Regions from separate parts of the Streptomyces sp. NPDC006743 genome, predicted to be linked through region 1. Evidence: riboswitches for the same ligand, from Rfam matches in the RefSeq annotation. Region 1 holds a riboswitch; each other region holds the start of a gene.

What was found. Region 1 has a riboswitch for cyclic di-AMP ahead of ABZ719_RS30180 (M23 family metallopeptidase). Riboswitches for the same ligand answer to the same signal wherever they lie in the genome.
Positions count from the first base shown of each region.
Region 2: it holds a riboswitch for cyclic di-AMP, as region 1 does, so the genes downstream of both, ABZ719_RS06870 (C40 family peptidase) here and ABZ719_RS30180 (M23 family metallopeptidase) in region 1, are expected to answer to the same signal.
Region 3: it holds a riboswitch for cyclic di-AMP, as region 1 does, so the genes downstream of both, ABZ719_RS29475 (transglycosylase SLT domain-containing protein) here and ABZ719_RS30180 (M23 family metallopeptidase) in region 1, are expected to answer to the same signal.

Region 1 is NZ_JBEYJA010000050.1:27,855-32,125, forward strand. It holds gene ABZ719_RS30170 (HPr family phosphocarrier protein) at 197-478, shown strand; gene ABZ719_RS30175 (GntR family transcriptional regulator) at 797-1,453, opposite strand; gene ABZ719_RS30180 (M23 family metallopeptidase) at 1,707-2,465, opposite strand; cyclic di-AMP (ydaO/yuaA leader) riboswitch at 2,478-2,638, opposite strand; gene ABZ719_RS30185 (pitrilysin family protein) at 2,836-4,224, opposite strand; gene ABZ719_RS30190 (pitrilysin family protein) at 4,221-4,271, opposite strand, start outside.
Region 2 is NZ_JBEYJA010000005.1:154,079-158,349, reverse strand. It holds gene ABZ719_RS06880 (helix-turn-helix transcriptional regulator) at 1-800, opposite strand, end outside; gene ABZ719_RS06875 (ATP-binding protein) at 1,020-1,478, shown strand; gene ABZ719_RS06870 (C40 family peptidase) at 1,725-2,198, opposite strand; cyclic di-AMP (ydaO/yuaA leader) riboswitch at 2,202-2,416, opposite strand; gene ABZ719_RS06865 (ANTAR domain-containing protein) at 2,832-3,191, shown strand; gene ABZ719_RS06860 (alpha/beta hydrolase) at 3,602-4,271, shown strand, end outside.
Region 3 is NZ_JBEYJA010000048.1:454-4,724, reverse strand. It holds gene fahA (fumarylacetoacetase) at 1-1,032, opposite strand, end outside; gene ABZ719_RS29480 (HAD family hydrolase) at 1,386-2,192, shown strand; gene ABZ719_RS29475 (transglycosylase SLT domain-containing protein) at 2,205-2,699, opposite strand; cyclic di-AMP (ydaO/yuaA leader) riboswitch at 2,704-2,898, opposite strand; gene ABZ719_RS29470 (polyprenyl synthetase family protein) at 3,601-4,271, shown strand, end outside.

The DNA of each region.
Region 1 (4,271 bases):
AGAGTACGGCTCGCGTCCGACAGCGGCGCGAGGCAGTCTGTGGAGCACCACGCGCGAGGACGCGCCCGGGCGGGCACCTGCCGGACCGAGGCCGCGGTCCGGCACCGCCGGGACACCGGTTGCGGTGCCGTCCGGGACGTGCTTCACGTATGGGAAACTGGTCTAGACAACCTGAAACACTGAAGGGCAGCATCACATGGCTGAGCGCCGCGTCAACGTCGGCTGGGCCGAGGGCCTCCACGCCCGCCCCGCTTCCATCTTCGTCCGGGCCGCCACGGCCGCAGGGGTCCCCGTGACGATCGCCAAGGCCGACGGCAACCCCGTCAACGCGGCCTCCATGCTGGCCGTCCTCGGCCTCGGCGCGCAGGGCGGCGAGGAGATCGTCCTCGCCTCCGACGCCGAGGGTGCGGACGCCGCCCTGGACCGGCTGGCCAAGCTGGTCGCCGAGGGTCTCGAGGAGCTTCCCGAGACCGTCTGACCGCTCACCGCGCACCGCGTGCCGGGCGTGGCCACGGCTCCGCCCGGCCGCCGCTCACCGGCCGCGGTGCCGCACGGCGCAGCGCACACGAAAGCCGCGTCGCCCTTTTCTTTCCGGGCGGCGCGGCTTTCGCGTGTTCCCGCGTTCCGGAAGAGTTCGCGCGCACAAAATCGCGATCGTGGCGCCCGGCGGAACGCGATCGGGCGCATACCGAGAACGCGACCGGACGCACGCCGGAAAAACGCGCGAATTCATGGTGCGCGAATAGCGGTCCGGTGCTTCTTCGGGTCGATTTCCTCTTTGTATACGGCAGCCTTGTTAATGCCGGACGCCCGAAGTGTTGACGGGACGTTTCGGGGCCCTCACACGCTGCGCGGCGGTGACCCGCTCCGTGTGCAGGGCGGTGAGCGCCCGGGCGCGCTCGGCGTCGCCGCGCGCCACGGCGTCCACGATCGCCCCGTGCTCGTCCCAGGCCTCGACCGGGTCGGCCGGGTCCGGCACCCCGTACATCCAGGCGATCTTGTACCGGAGCTGGGTCAGGACGGCGGTCAGCGCGGGACTGCCGCAGGCCTGCGCCAGGGTCTCGTGGAACCAGGCCGCCAGGGACCGCAGTTCCTCGCCGCCGCTGTCCGCCCGCTCCCGCCCCAGCCTGACCAGGCCGCGCAGCACCTTCAGATGGGCCTCGGTGCGCCGCTGGGCGGCCCGCGCCGCGCCCAGCGGCTCCAGCAGGAGGCGCATCTCCAGCAGGTCGGCGGCCTCCTGCCCGGTGGGCTCGGCGACACACGCGCCGGCGTGCCGGCGGGTCACGACGAAACCCTCGGCCTCCAGGGTGCGCAGGGCCTCGCGCACGGGCACGCGCGAGACGCCGTAGCGCCGGGCGAGGACCTCCTCGGCGAGCCGGGCACCGCGCTCGTGGACGCCGGCGACGATGTCGTCCCGGATCGCCGTGCACACCGAGTGCGCCGGAACGCGCATGACCGACCTCCGCATTGATCCCGTGGAACTCCGCGACGAACGCGTGTTCCGGCGACTCTATGACAATGCGCGGGAATTTCCGACCGCACGACGGAATCCGGGGTTATTTTTTGGTCAACGCGGAGCCCGGGAATACCGAAAACCCCGGCCGGGCGGCCGGGGTTTTCGGTGTCGTTCAGATGTCCGCGTGATCAGCGTCCACGTGTTCGGCGGTACGGGCCCTCGGACGGGCACGCCCTCGCAGGTGCCGCCGTCAGACGTGCACGCCGTGCTTGCGCAGGTAGGCGATCGGGTCGACGTCGGAGCCGTAGTCGGGGGTGGTGCGCGCCTCGAAGTGCAGGTGCGGGCCGGTGACGTTCCCGGTGGCGCCGGACAGGCCGATCTGCTGCCCCGGCGTGACCTGCTGGCCCACCGAGACACCGATGGACGACAGGTGCCCGTACTGGGTGTACATGCCGTCGGCCATCCTGATCACGATCTGGTTGCCGTACGCCCCGCCCCAGCCGGTCTGCACGACGGTGCCGACGCCGACCGCGTGCACCGCGGTGCCGCTCGCGGCGTGGAAGTCGATGCCGGTGTGCGAGCCGGAGGACCACAGGGAGCCACCGGTCTTGTAGCCGGTGGAGACGTACGAGCCGGTGATCGGCGGCACGAAGGTGTTGAGGCGCTCGCGCTCGGCCTCGCGGGCGGCCCGCTCCTTGGCCTCGCGCGCCTTCTTCGCCTGCTCGGCGGCCCGCTTGCGCGCGGCCTCCTCGGCCTGCTTGTGCCGGGCCGCCTCCAGCTGGGCGGCCGCCTGGGCGTCGACCCGCTCGGCGACGGTGTCGCCGAGGCTGACGACCGGGGTGAGGCCGGTGTCCGCGGGGGCCGGGGTCTCGGCGGCCAGGGCCGGCGAGGCGGCGAGGGTGCCGATGACGCCGGTGGTGGTGAGGGCCGCGACACCCGCCGCGCGGGCGGTGGTGCGCTGCACCCGGCCGGGACGGCGGTGCTTCCCGGTGGCGCGCGTGAACGCCATGTGGTGGCTGGTCCTTTCCTTCCCTCTCGCCTACCGGGTTAGCTGACGGGTTCGGAGCAGGAAGGTCTCCTACGGGCCCCGCGCGCGTGCGCGGCGCCCGATTCACCCCAGGGACTGCGTGGGTCCCCGGCTCCCCTGGCTCGCGCCGTACGGGGACTCGGCGATGACTGTCCGGTGCCGCGGGTGCGGCGCACTGCCCGACGAACAGCCGGACCGACGCTAGACGGGCCCGCTTTCCGATCCCAAACGGATCCGGGTTTTTGTAGCGCAGGCCACAGGGCAGAAGCGCAGCCACTCCCCCAATCCGGACATCACAGAGCCCTGGTGACGCGTCCGTCACCAGGGCCCCACGCGCGCGTGCCGGGCCGCGCTACTCGGCGGTGACGACGGTCACCGGGCCGATGCCGAGCGCCTCGACGGGCTCCTTGATCTGCGCCGCGTCCCCGACGAGCACCGTCACCAGCCGGTCCACCGGGAAGGCGCTGACGACCGCCGCGGTGGCCTCCACCGTGCCGGTCCCGGCGAGCTGCTGATAGAGCGTCGCCTGGTAGTCGTCGGGCAGGTGCTGCTCGACCTGGTCGGCCAGCGTGCTCGCCACGGCGGCGGCCGTCTCGTACTTGAGCGGCGCCACACCGACGAGGTTCTGCACGGCGACGTCCCGTTCGGCCTCGGTGAGGCCCTCGGCGGCCAGCTTGCGCAGCACGGTGAACAGGTCGTCCAGCGCGGGCCCGGTGTTCGGCGTGTCGACCGAGCCGCTGATGGCGAGCATCGCCGCGCCGGTGCCGTCGGGCGCGGAGCGCAGCACCTGGCCGAACGACCGCACCCCGTAGGTGTAGCCCTTCTCCTCGCGCAGGACGCGGTCCAGGCGGGAGGTGAGGGTGCCGCCCAGGCAGTAGGTGCCGAGCACCTGGGCCGGCCACACCCGGTCGTGCCGGTCGGGGCCGGTCCGGCCGATGAGCAGCTGCGTCTGGACGGCGCCGGGCCGGTCCACGATCACGACGCGGCCGGTGTCGTCGGCGGTGACCGGCGGCACGGGCCGCGGCTCGGCCCGCGAACCGGTCCAGGCGCCCAGGGTCTCGCCCAGCAGCTCGTCGAGGTCGATGCCGGTGAGGTCGCCGACGACCACGGCGGTGGCCGTCGCGGGGCGCACGTGCCGGTCGTAGAAGGCGCGGACGGCGGACGCGTCGACGGCGCCGACGGTGTCCTCCGTGCCCTGGCGGGGGCGCGACATGCGCGCGGTGGCCGGGAACAGCTCCTTGGAGAGTTCCTTGGCGGCCCGGCGGGAGGGGTTGGCCAGCTCGTGCGGGATCTCGTCGAGCCGGTTGCGCACCAGCCGTTCGACCTCGGACTCGGCGAACGCCGGTGCCCGCAGGGCGTCCGACAGCAGCCCGAGCCCCTTGGCCAGCCGGGAGGCCGGGACCTCCAGGCTGAGCCGTACGCCGGGGTGGTCGGCGTGCGCGTCCAGGGTGGCGCCCGCGCGCTCCAGTTCGGCGGCGAACTCCTCGGCGGAGTACTTGTCGGTGCCCTCGGAGAAGGCCCGCGCCATGATCGTGGCGACGCCGTCCAGGCCGGCCGGCTCGGCGTCCAGGGGTGCGTCGAGGAGCACCTCCACGGCGACGACCTGCTGGCCGGGGCGGTGGCAGCGCAGCACCGTCAGGCCGTTGTCCAGCGTGCCGCGCTCGGGGGCCGGGAACGCCCACGGCCGGGCCTCGCCCGCCTGGGGACGGGGGTGGAACTCCATGGTGGCCAGTTCGCTCACTTCGCCGTCTCCTCGGTGTCGTCGCCGGCCGCGGCGTCCGCGTCCGG
Region 2 (4,271 bases), on a different contig from region 1:
AACCGAAGGGTGTCGAAGGCCTCGGTGTAGGCCTCCACATCTTCTTTCCGCTCCAGATGGAGGCTACTCGTCAAGTGGTCAAGAACGACCACATCCAGATCAGAAGTGTTCTTAAATGAGAAGATGACGAAAGGGCACGTGAGGCCGATATGCGCCCCCGCGGTGAACGGCAGGACGCGCAGGGTCACTTGGGGCAGCCGCGCCGCCTCCGACAGCCGCTCGAGCTGCCGCGCCATGATCTCGGGGCCGCCGACCTCCCGGCGCAGCACCGCCTCGTCCAGCACCGCCTCGAGTGTCAGCGGCGGGTCGCCCCGCAGCACGGCCTGACGGGCCAGCCGCACCTCCACCAGCGCGTCCAGCCGGTCCTCGTCGAGCCCGTCCACGGCGGCCCGGGTCACCGCGCGGGCGTACTCCGGTGTCTGCAGCAGCCCCGGGACGACCGTCGTCTCCAGCGTGCGCATCGCGCTCGCCTGCGACTCCAGACTGATGAAGTCCCGGTACGTCGGCGGCAGGACCCCGCGGTAGGCGTGCCACCAGTGGTGCCTGCCGTCACCGTCGTCGGAGCCGGCCAGCATCATCAGCAGGTCCCGCAGCTGGGCGTCGCGGACCGCGTACGCGTCCAGCAGGGAGCGCACGTCGGACGGTTTCACGCCGCTGGCGCCCGTCTCGATCCGGCTCACCTTCGACTGGTGCCAGCCCACGAGCCGGGCCGCCTCGCCACTGGTGAGACCCGCATCGCTGCGCAGCGCGCGCAGTTCGGCGCCGAGCTTGCGGCGGCGCACCGCGGGACCGTGCTGCATGGAACCGGCTCCTCACTTCTTCCCGAACGGGCGTCACCCACGGCCTCCCGCCGCAGAGTTCACCGCTTCGAGGGACAGATATATGCACATCTTGGCGGATCGCCACCCGTGACCCGCCCGGCGGTGGCACTCTGACGGCGAAGCACCAGTCCGGGACCGTACTCGAAACCATCCGCTCCGTGTCCGACCGCGGTCCCGCGGGAAAGGGACGACGTCGCCATGGCAGACCACCTGGAAGCATCCGTCACCCTGCCGAGCGATCCCGCCTCGGTGGCGGCCGCCCGTACCTACGCGGTCGGCGCGCTGGCGGAGTGGGGTCTGCCGTCGGACACGGACACCGCCGACACCGTGCGGCTCATCGTCTCGGAACTGGCCACCAACGCGGTACAGCACACCCTCGGCCAGTCGCCCACCTTCAGGGTGGACCTGGTCCTCGACCGCGACGAACAGCTGCGCATCGGGGTCACCGACAGCCACCCCCGGTTCCCCAGACGCCTGCCGGCCGCCGTCCAGCAGGACAACGGCCGGGGCATGGTGATCATCCGTTGGCTCACCGCCGAGTGCGGCGGCAGGGTGACCGTGCGTCCCACCCGCGAGGGCGGCAAGACGGTCAGCGTGGACCTGCCGTGGCCGGTGCACACCCACCCGGTCACGGCACCGGGCGTGCGGCAGCCCTAAGAGCTGCGAAGGACCTGGGTCCCGCCGTCACCCGCGCGGCACGGCAGCCGCCGCGGTGTACTCAGCCGTCAGCCGTCAGCCGTCAGCCGTCAGCCGTCAGCCGTCAGCCGTCAGCCGTCAGCCGTCAGCCGTCAGCCGTCAGCCGTCAGCCGGCCGCGTCGTTTTCGCGCCCGTGGCCCGTCGGGCGTGTGCGCCGCCCGGGGGTGCCGGCGGTCTTCCGCGGCGCCGCCGGCACCCCCGGGCGGGTCAGCTGACCCGGCCGTACCAGACGCTCCTGGTCCAGATCTTCTCCAGCTTCACCACGTCCCCGGTCTTCGGCGCGTGCCAGATCTTGCCCGAGCCGGCGTAGATGCCGACGTGGTAGACGTACGAGCCCGAGTGGAAGAACACCAGGTCCCCGGCCCGGCGGCTCTTCGAGGAGATGTGCCGCGACTTGTTGTACTGCTGCGCGGCCGTGCGGGGCAGCTTCTTGCCCGCCCTCTTGAAGGAGTACAGCGTGAGCCCGGAGCAGTCGAACCTGCGGGGTCCCGTGGCCCCCCACTGGTAGGGGGAGCCCTTCTTGGACGCCGCGATCTGCAGCGCCTTCGTCGCCATGGTCGCGGCCGAGGCGTCGGAGGCGACGCCGGGCACCACGATCGAGCCGCCGACGGCGGCGAGGGTCAGGGCCGAGGCCGTGCCGGCCCGGGCCATGAGCGACGGGACACGATTGAGCGCAGTCATGCGCAACCCTTCGTCAGCCGCCTGTGAAGGATGACCTGTCGGATTCGGGCTGGCGAAGTAGCCCGGCCGCGCGGCGCGCGGCTTCACCCCAAGGGCAGCTCGATCCGGCCATGGCGTGACCGTTCCGGCGACCCGTCGTGCTTGGGTCCTCCACTCCTGCCGATCCACTCCTGTCGACCGGTCATCCGGGCGGCGGCAGGACTCGGCGTCCGCCCGGACCGCCCCGCCGTTGTGGCGGGGGCTTGTCGTCAGACAGGGATCTTCACCTATGGATGTCCGAAAATCCCAACGGAACCGGAGGTTTGTGTTGTTACTCACCGCTCGCCCGTTCGGGTGGACACCTCTGCGCTCGAACGGCTGTCCCCACCTCCGGCGAGCCCCGGACCAGCAGCGGAAGAAACCGTTCCGCCATCCGGGCAGACGCGCCGCGCAACCCGAACGGCCCCGGAAAAAGGACGTTTTCCTACGCCGAAAGGCGGTACGTCATTTGGGCCGTTTCGGCTCCGCCGGCGCAGCGGCGGGGCCGGCCCGCGGCGCCGGGGAGCCCGTGCCGCCCGTTCCGGTCGTGCGCGTGGCCCTCATGGAGCAAGCTGGAGTCGGAACTGTGGCCGCTCGACGACCCAGGGGATCTCCATGGCGTTCTTCGCGATGTCCAGGCGGCATCCGCTCCAGCCGCTGTCCGTCACCGACCTGGTGGCGGAGCACGAGCGGCTGCACGAGGAGAACGAGCAGTTGCAGCGTGCCCTGACCTCGCACGCCGTCATCGACCAGGCCATCGGGGCCCTGGTGGCCGTCGGACGCGTCCCTCCGGAGAGCGCCTGGCGGGTCCTGCGCGAGGTCTCGCAGCGTACGAACACGAAAGTGCGTACGGTCGCCGAGCACATCCTGAAGTTCGCCCAGGGCGGCGCCCTGTCCGGCGCCGAACTGGAGGAGCTGAGACGGGCGCTCGACCGGCACGCCGCGCGCGGGCCGGCGCGCCACTGCGCGCCCTGAACGCCACCGGAAGCACCCCTGCCACCCCGGCCCGGCCTCCCGGCCAACCCGCCCTCCCTGTCCTCCGTGCCGTCCACCCCGCCTTCCTGTCCTCCGTGCCGCCGGCCCGGGGACCGGCCGGTCCCCGGCCACCCCTCTCGTCGGCCGGCACCGGACGGCGCGGCCCCGCCCCTGGCGGCACCAGGGCCGCCCCCGGACTCCGCGACGCAGCCCGGGCGGTACCGCCCCCACGGCCCCGATCGCCCGGCCCCGGCCGGGCCCCCCTCCCGTCTCCGCTGAGCGGAACACCATACGCCGGTTATCGGATTGGCAAAGAAGGTCAACGACCCCTGTTCTCAGGCGCCTCACAGCCGGAAGGATCCCCCGTACCCAATTCGCAACGATGTACGGGGAGGTCCCACTTGAGGGCTATGAGACCGAAGAACCGCGCTGTGGTGTTCGGTTCGGCCGGCGCGCTGGTCACGGCGACCCTGATAGCCGGTGCCGTGGCGGCCCCCGCGGCCAGTGCGGACAGCCGTCACGGCCAGGACCGGGAGGCCCGCGGCGCGGCCGTCGCCGCGGACCGCGCCGCCAGGGCCGGCATCGACTGGCAGGACTGCCCCGCCGACTGGGGGCTCGCCAAGCCGATCCAGTGCGGCTACGTCTCGGTTCCGCTCGACTACGCCCACCCGTACGGCAAGCAGATCAAGCTCGCCGTCGACCGGATCGGCAACACCGGCACCAAGGGCGAGCGCCAGGGCGCCCTCGTCTACAACCCGGGTGGTCCGGGCGGCTCCGGCCTGCGCTTCCCGGCCCGGGTCACCTCCAAGAACCCCGTCTGGGCCAACGTGGCGAAGGCCTACGACTTCGTCGGCTTCGACCCGCGCGGCGTCGGCCACTCCACGCCCATCTCCTGCGCGGACCCGCAGGAGTACGTCAAGGCGCCCAAGCCGGACCCGGTGCCCGACTCCGAGGCCGACAAGCTGGCCCAGCGCAAGCTGGCGCGTGAGTACGCGGAAGGCTGCTACGAGCGCACCGGCCGCGCGATGCTCGAGCAGATGACCACCCCGAACACCGCCCGCGACCTGGACGTCATCCGCG
Region 3 (4,271 bases), on a different contig from region 1:
GGGCTCCGGTCCGCTGACCGTGCCCGACCCGTACAGGTCACCGGTGCGCAGCGAGGCGCCGTTGACCGTCATGTGGGCCAACTGCTGGGCGGCCGTCCAGTACATCGTGGAGAACGGCGGCCGAGAGACGACGTGTCCGTTGATCGCGACGGAGATCCGCAGGTCGTAGCCGCCGGGCTCCTCTTCGGAGTCGTCCAGGTACGGCAGCAGCGGGTGCGTGCGCTGCGGCGGGGCCAGCCGTGCGTCCTCCAGCGCGTCCAGCGGAGTGATCCACGCCGACACCGACGTGGCGAACGACTTGCCGAGGAAGGGGCCGAGGGGGACGTACTCCCAGGCCTGGATGTCCCGCGCCGACCAGTCGTTGAGCAGGCACAGTCCGAAGACGTGCTCGCGGAAGTCCGCGAGGGCCACCGGCTGCCCGAGCCGCGAGGGCACGCCCACCACGAAGCCGACCTCGGCCTCGATGTCCAGCCGGATGGAAGGGCCGAAGACGGGGGCGGGGTCGGTGGGGGCCTTCCGCTGCCCCGAAGGGCGTACGACGTCCGTGCCCGACACGACCACCGTGCCGGAGCGGCCGTGGTAACCGATCGGCAGGTGCTTCCAGTTGGGCGTCAGCGAGTCCTCGGCGTCCGGGCGGAAGATCCGGCCCACGTTGCGGGCGTGGTTCTCGGACGCGTAGAAGTCGACGTAGTCCGCGACCTCGAAGGGCAGGTGGAGGGTCACCGAGGACAGCGGGTGCAGGAACGGCGCCACGGTCTCCTGGTGGGCGGGCACGGTCACCCACGCCGTCAGCGCGCGCCGCACGTCCGACCAGGCGGTGCGGCCCGCGGCGAGCAGCGGGTTCAGGGTCGGCCGTGCCAGCAGGGCGGCGTAGGGGGAGCCGAGCGCCACGGCCGCCGCGCCCGCGTCCAGGACGTGGTCGCCGAGCCGGACGCCGACGGTCCGCTCCTGCGATCCGGCGCGGGAGAAGACACCGTAGGGAAGGTTGTGCGGACCGAAGGGGTCGCCCTCGGGGACCTCGAAGGGGGGCATCGGGTTCTGCCTCTCTTTCGTGTGCCGTGCGTTCCATGGGGGCGGCACCTGGGCGCGCCTGGGCCACCGGGCCACACGTTCATGTGGTCGCGCCACACGTTACGGGGGAGGTGCCGTCTTGGGCAGTGTCGAAAGAGTTCGCGATGTCCGAATCCGGGTGCCGGGGCGGGCGATTCGGGAGCGGTGTCTCCGGGGACGCGGACGGGGCGGATCCGCTCTGCGGGGACCGCGCGTTCGTCCGGTCGGCCGAGGGGACGGCACAGGCGGACCGCATGGTGGAGGACCCGCCCCGCACCGGCCGCACCGTCCTGTTCCCGTACGTCACCCGCGTGGCGGATCCGTATTCTCTGATCATGCCCGCTCCCCACGCCCCCGCCCTCATCGCCACCGACCTGGACGGAACGCTGCTGCGCGGCGACGACACCCTGTCCGAGCGGTCCCTCGCGGCACTCGCGCGGGCGACGGCGGCAGGCGCCCGGCACCTCGTCGTGACCGGCCGGCCCGCGCCGAGGGTACGTTCGCTGCTGAAGGACCTGGGCAGTACGGGGCTCGCGGTGTGCGGCCAGGGCGCACAGCTCTACGACGCCGGTTCGGACCGCCTGCTGTGGTCGCGGACGCTCGACCGGGAGACGGCCGAGACGGCGCTCGGCAAGATCGAGGCGGAGGTGGGGGAGGTGTACGCCGCGGTCGACCAGGACGGGGTGGACGGGCTCACGCTCATCGAGCCGGAGTACCGCATGCCGCACCCCACGCTCCCCGCCCAGCGGGTGGCGCGGCGCGACGACCTGTGGCGCGCGCCCATCAGCAAGGTGCTGCTGCGCCATCCCGTCCTGTCCGACGACGAGCTGGCGGCGGCGGCCCGGGGCGTGGCCGGTTCCCTCGTCACGGTCACCATGTCGGGCCCGGGGACCGTGGAGCTGCAGCCCCGCGGCATCACCAAGGCGACCGGTCTGGCCCTGGCCGCCGGGCGGCTGGGGCTGGGGCCCGAGGACACCCTCGCCTTCGGTGACATGCCGAACGACATCCCCATGTTCCGGTGGGCCGCCCGGGGAGTGGCCATGGCCGACGCCCACCCGGAGCTGAAGGCGGTCGCCGACGAGGTCACCACGTCGAACGAGGACGACGGCGTGGCCGTCGTCCTCGAGCGACTGTTCGTCTGAGAGCCGGATCCGTCAGTACGCGCTGAAGACGTTGTCGATGGAGCCGTAGCGCGCGGCCGCGTAGTTGCAGGCGGCCGTGATGTTCGCGACCGGGTCGTAGATGTCGAACGACGTGCCGGCCACGTGGTAGGCGTTGAAGGTCGGCTGGATGACCTGGAGCAGGCCCTTGGACGGGATGCCCTTGGCGGCGTTGGAGTCCCAGTTGTTGATGGCCAGCGGGTTGCCGGAGGACTCGCGTATCACGTTGCGGTAGATGCCGTTGTACGTGCCGGGGATGCCCTTCTGGCCCATGATCGCGAGCGACTCGCGGATCCAGCCGTCCAGGGTGTTGGGGTAGGCGACCGTGCTCACCGTCTTGGCGGTGGCCGTGGTCGTCGCCGCCGGGGCGGCGGAGGCGCTGGTGGCGCCGATCAGCGGGAGGGCGAGGACGGCGGCACCCGTACCGGAGACGGCGAGGGTGCGGACGAGGCGGGCGGTGCGGGAACGGCGCTGACCGTTTGCAGGCATGGGGGATTCCTCTCCGTCGCCTGCGAGGTGAGCTGTCGGGTTCGGGCGGGGAGGTGCCCGGCCGTGCCCTCGGGTGGCACGGCTTCACCCCGAGCCGTTCCGGCACGGCGTACGACGTAGGACGACGTACGGCGCTCCGGCCCGGCGACTTACCTGGGTCCCCCGCTCCTGCCATGAAGTGGTTCGGTCGATGGATGTCGGGCGGTGGCAGGATTCGGCGTCCACCCGACTGGCCGGGAACGTATGCGAGAGCACATGTCCCGAACAAGTACCTGATTCATACATCGCCCTAGTTGACCTTGATCCGGGGCGTTTTGGGCGCTTGATCCTTTGCTTCTGCCAACGGTCAACTCGTATGCGGGGCAAGGGAAGCGGGGGTGTGCGGGGCAGTGGCGGGGCGGCGGGCCGCGCGTGACCCAACTCACGGAATAATCCGGCCAGGAGCATTTACGGCCAACGGGAATTGAAATGCTAATAAGGGTAAATCGGACTCCTTCGGCGCGGTGGGGCGGGGAAGAGGCGGGGAGTGGTCGTGTCGGGGCGGGGCAGGGGAGAGGTGGTGGGGGCTGTCACGTTCGGTGAGGCTGTGGCTCCGTTCACGCGGACAAGGGTTCGTCGCGCTCCGTGGCCGTCCGTCGCCGCGGCCCCTCGCGGGCCGTCCCGGTCTGTCGTGCTCGGTGTGAGGCCCGGGAGGGGGCAGGGTAGGGAGGAGTGAGTCGATAAATATCTGTTCATACGTGGTGATCGAAAACATATCGGTCGTGATCCGATACCACCTGGCCTGTATCGGTGGGCGCTATCGGTGATCGAAACGTGACCGGATACGCTGACTTGAGTGATGGCAGCGACCTATCGACAAACCGTGTAGCGCCAGCAGACACCAGCAGACAGGAGACCCCTCGTGACCGTCGTCGGGCCGTTCGGGCTGAGCGTGCGGGACCAGGCTCTCGAAGCCGATGTCCAGGCCGGGTTGGCGGCTGTCGAGGAAGGGCTGCTCGAAGCCACCAAGAGCGAGGTCCCGTTCATCACGGAGGCCGCCCAGCACCTCGTCAAGGCGGGCGGGAAGCGGTTCCGCCCGCTGCTCGTGATGCTCGCGGCCCAGTTCGGCGACCGGTACGCGCCGGGCATCGTGCCGTCGGCCGTGGTGGTGGAGCTGACCCACCTGGCGACGCTGTACCACGACGACGTGATGGACGAGGCCGCCGTGCGACGCGGCGTGGCCAGCGCGAACACCCGCTGGGGCAACTCGGTGGCGGTCCTGACCGGCGACTTCCTCTTCGCCCGCGCCTCACAGATCCTCGCCGACCTCGGCCCGGAGGCCGTCCGGGTGCAGGCGCTGGCGTTCGAACGGCTGGTCACCGGCCAGATCCTGGAGACGGCGGGGCCGCAGGACGGCAGGGACCCCGTCGAGCACTACCTGGACGTGCTGGGCGGCAAGACGGGATCGCTGGTGGCCGTGTCGTGCCGGTTCGGCGCGATGATGTCCGGGGCCGACGAGACGGTCGTGGACGTGCTGACGCAGTACGGGGAGCGGCTCGGCGTGGCCTTCCAGCTGGCCGACGACGTCCTGGA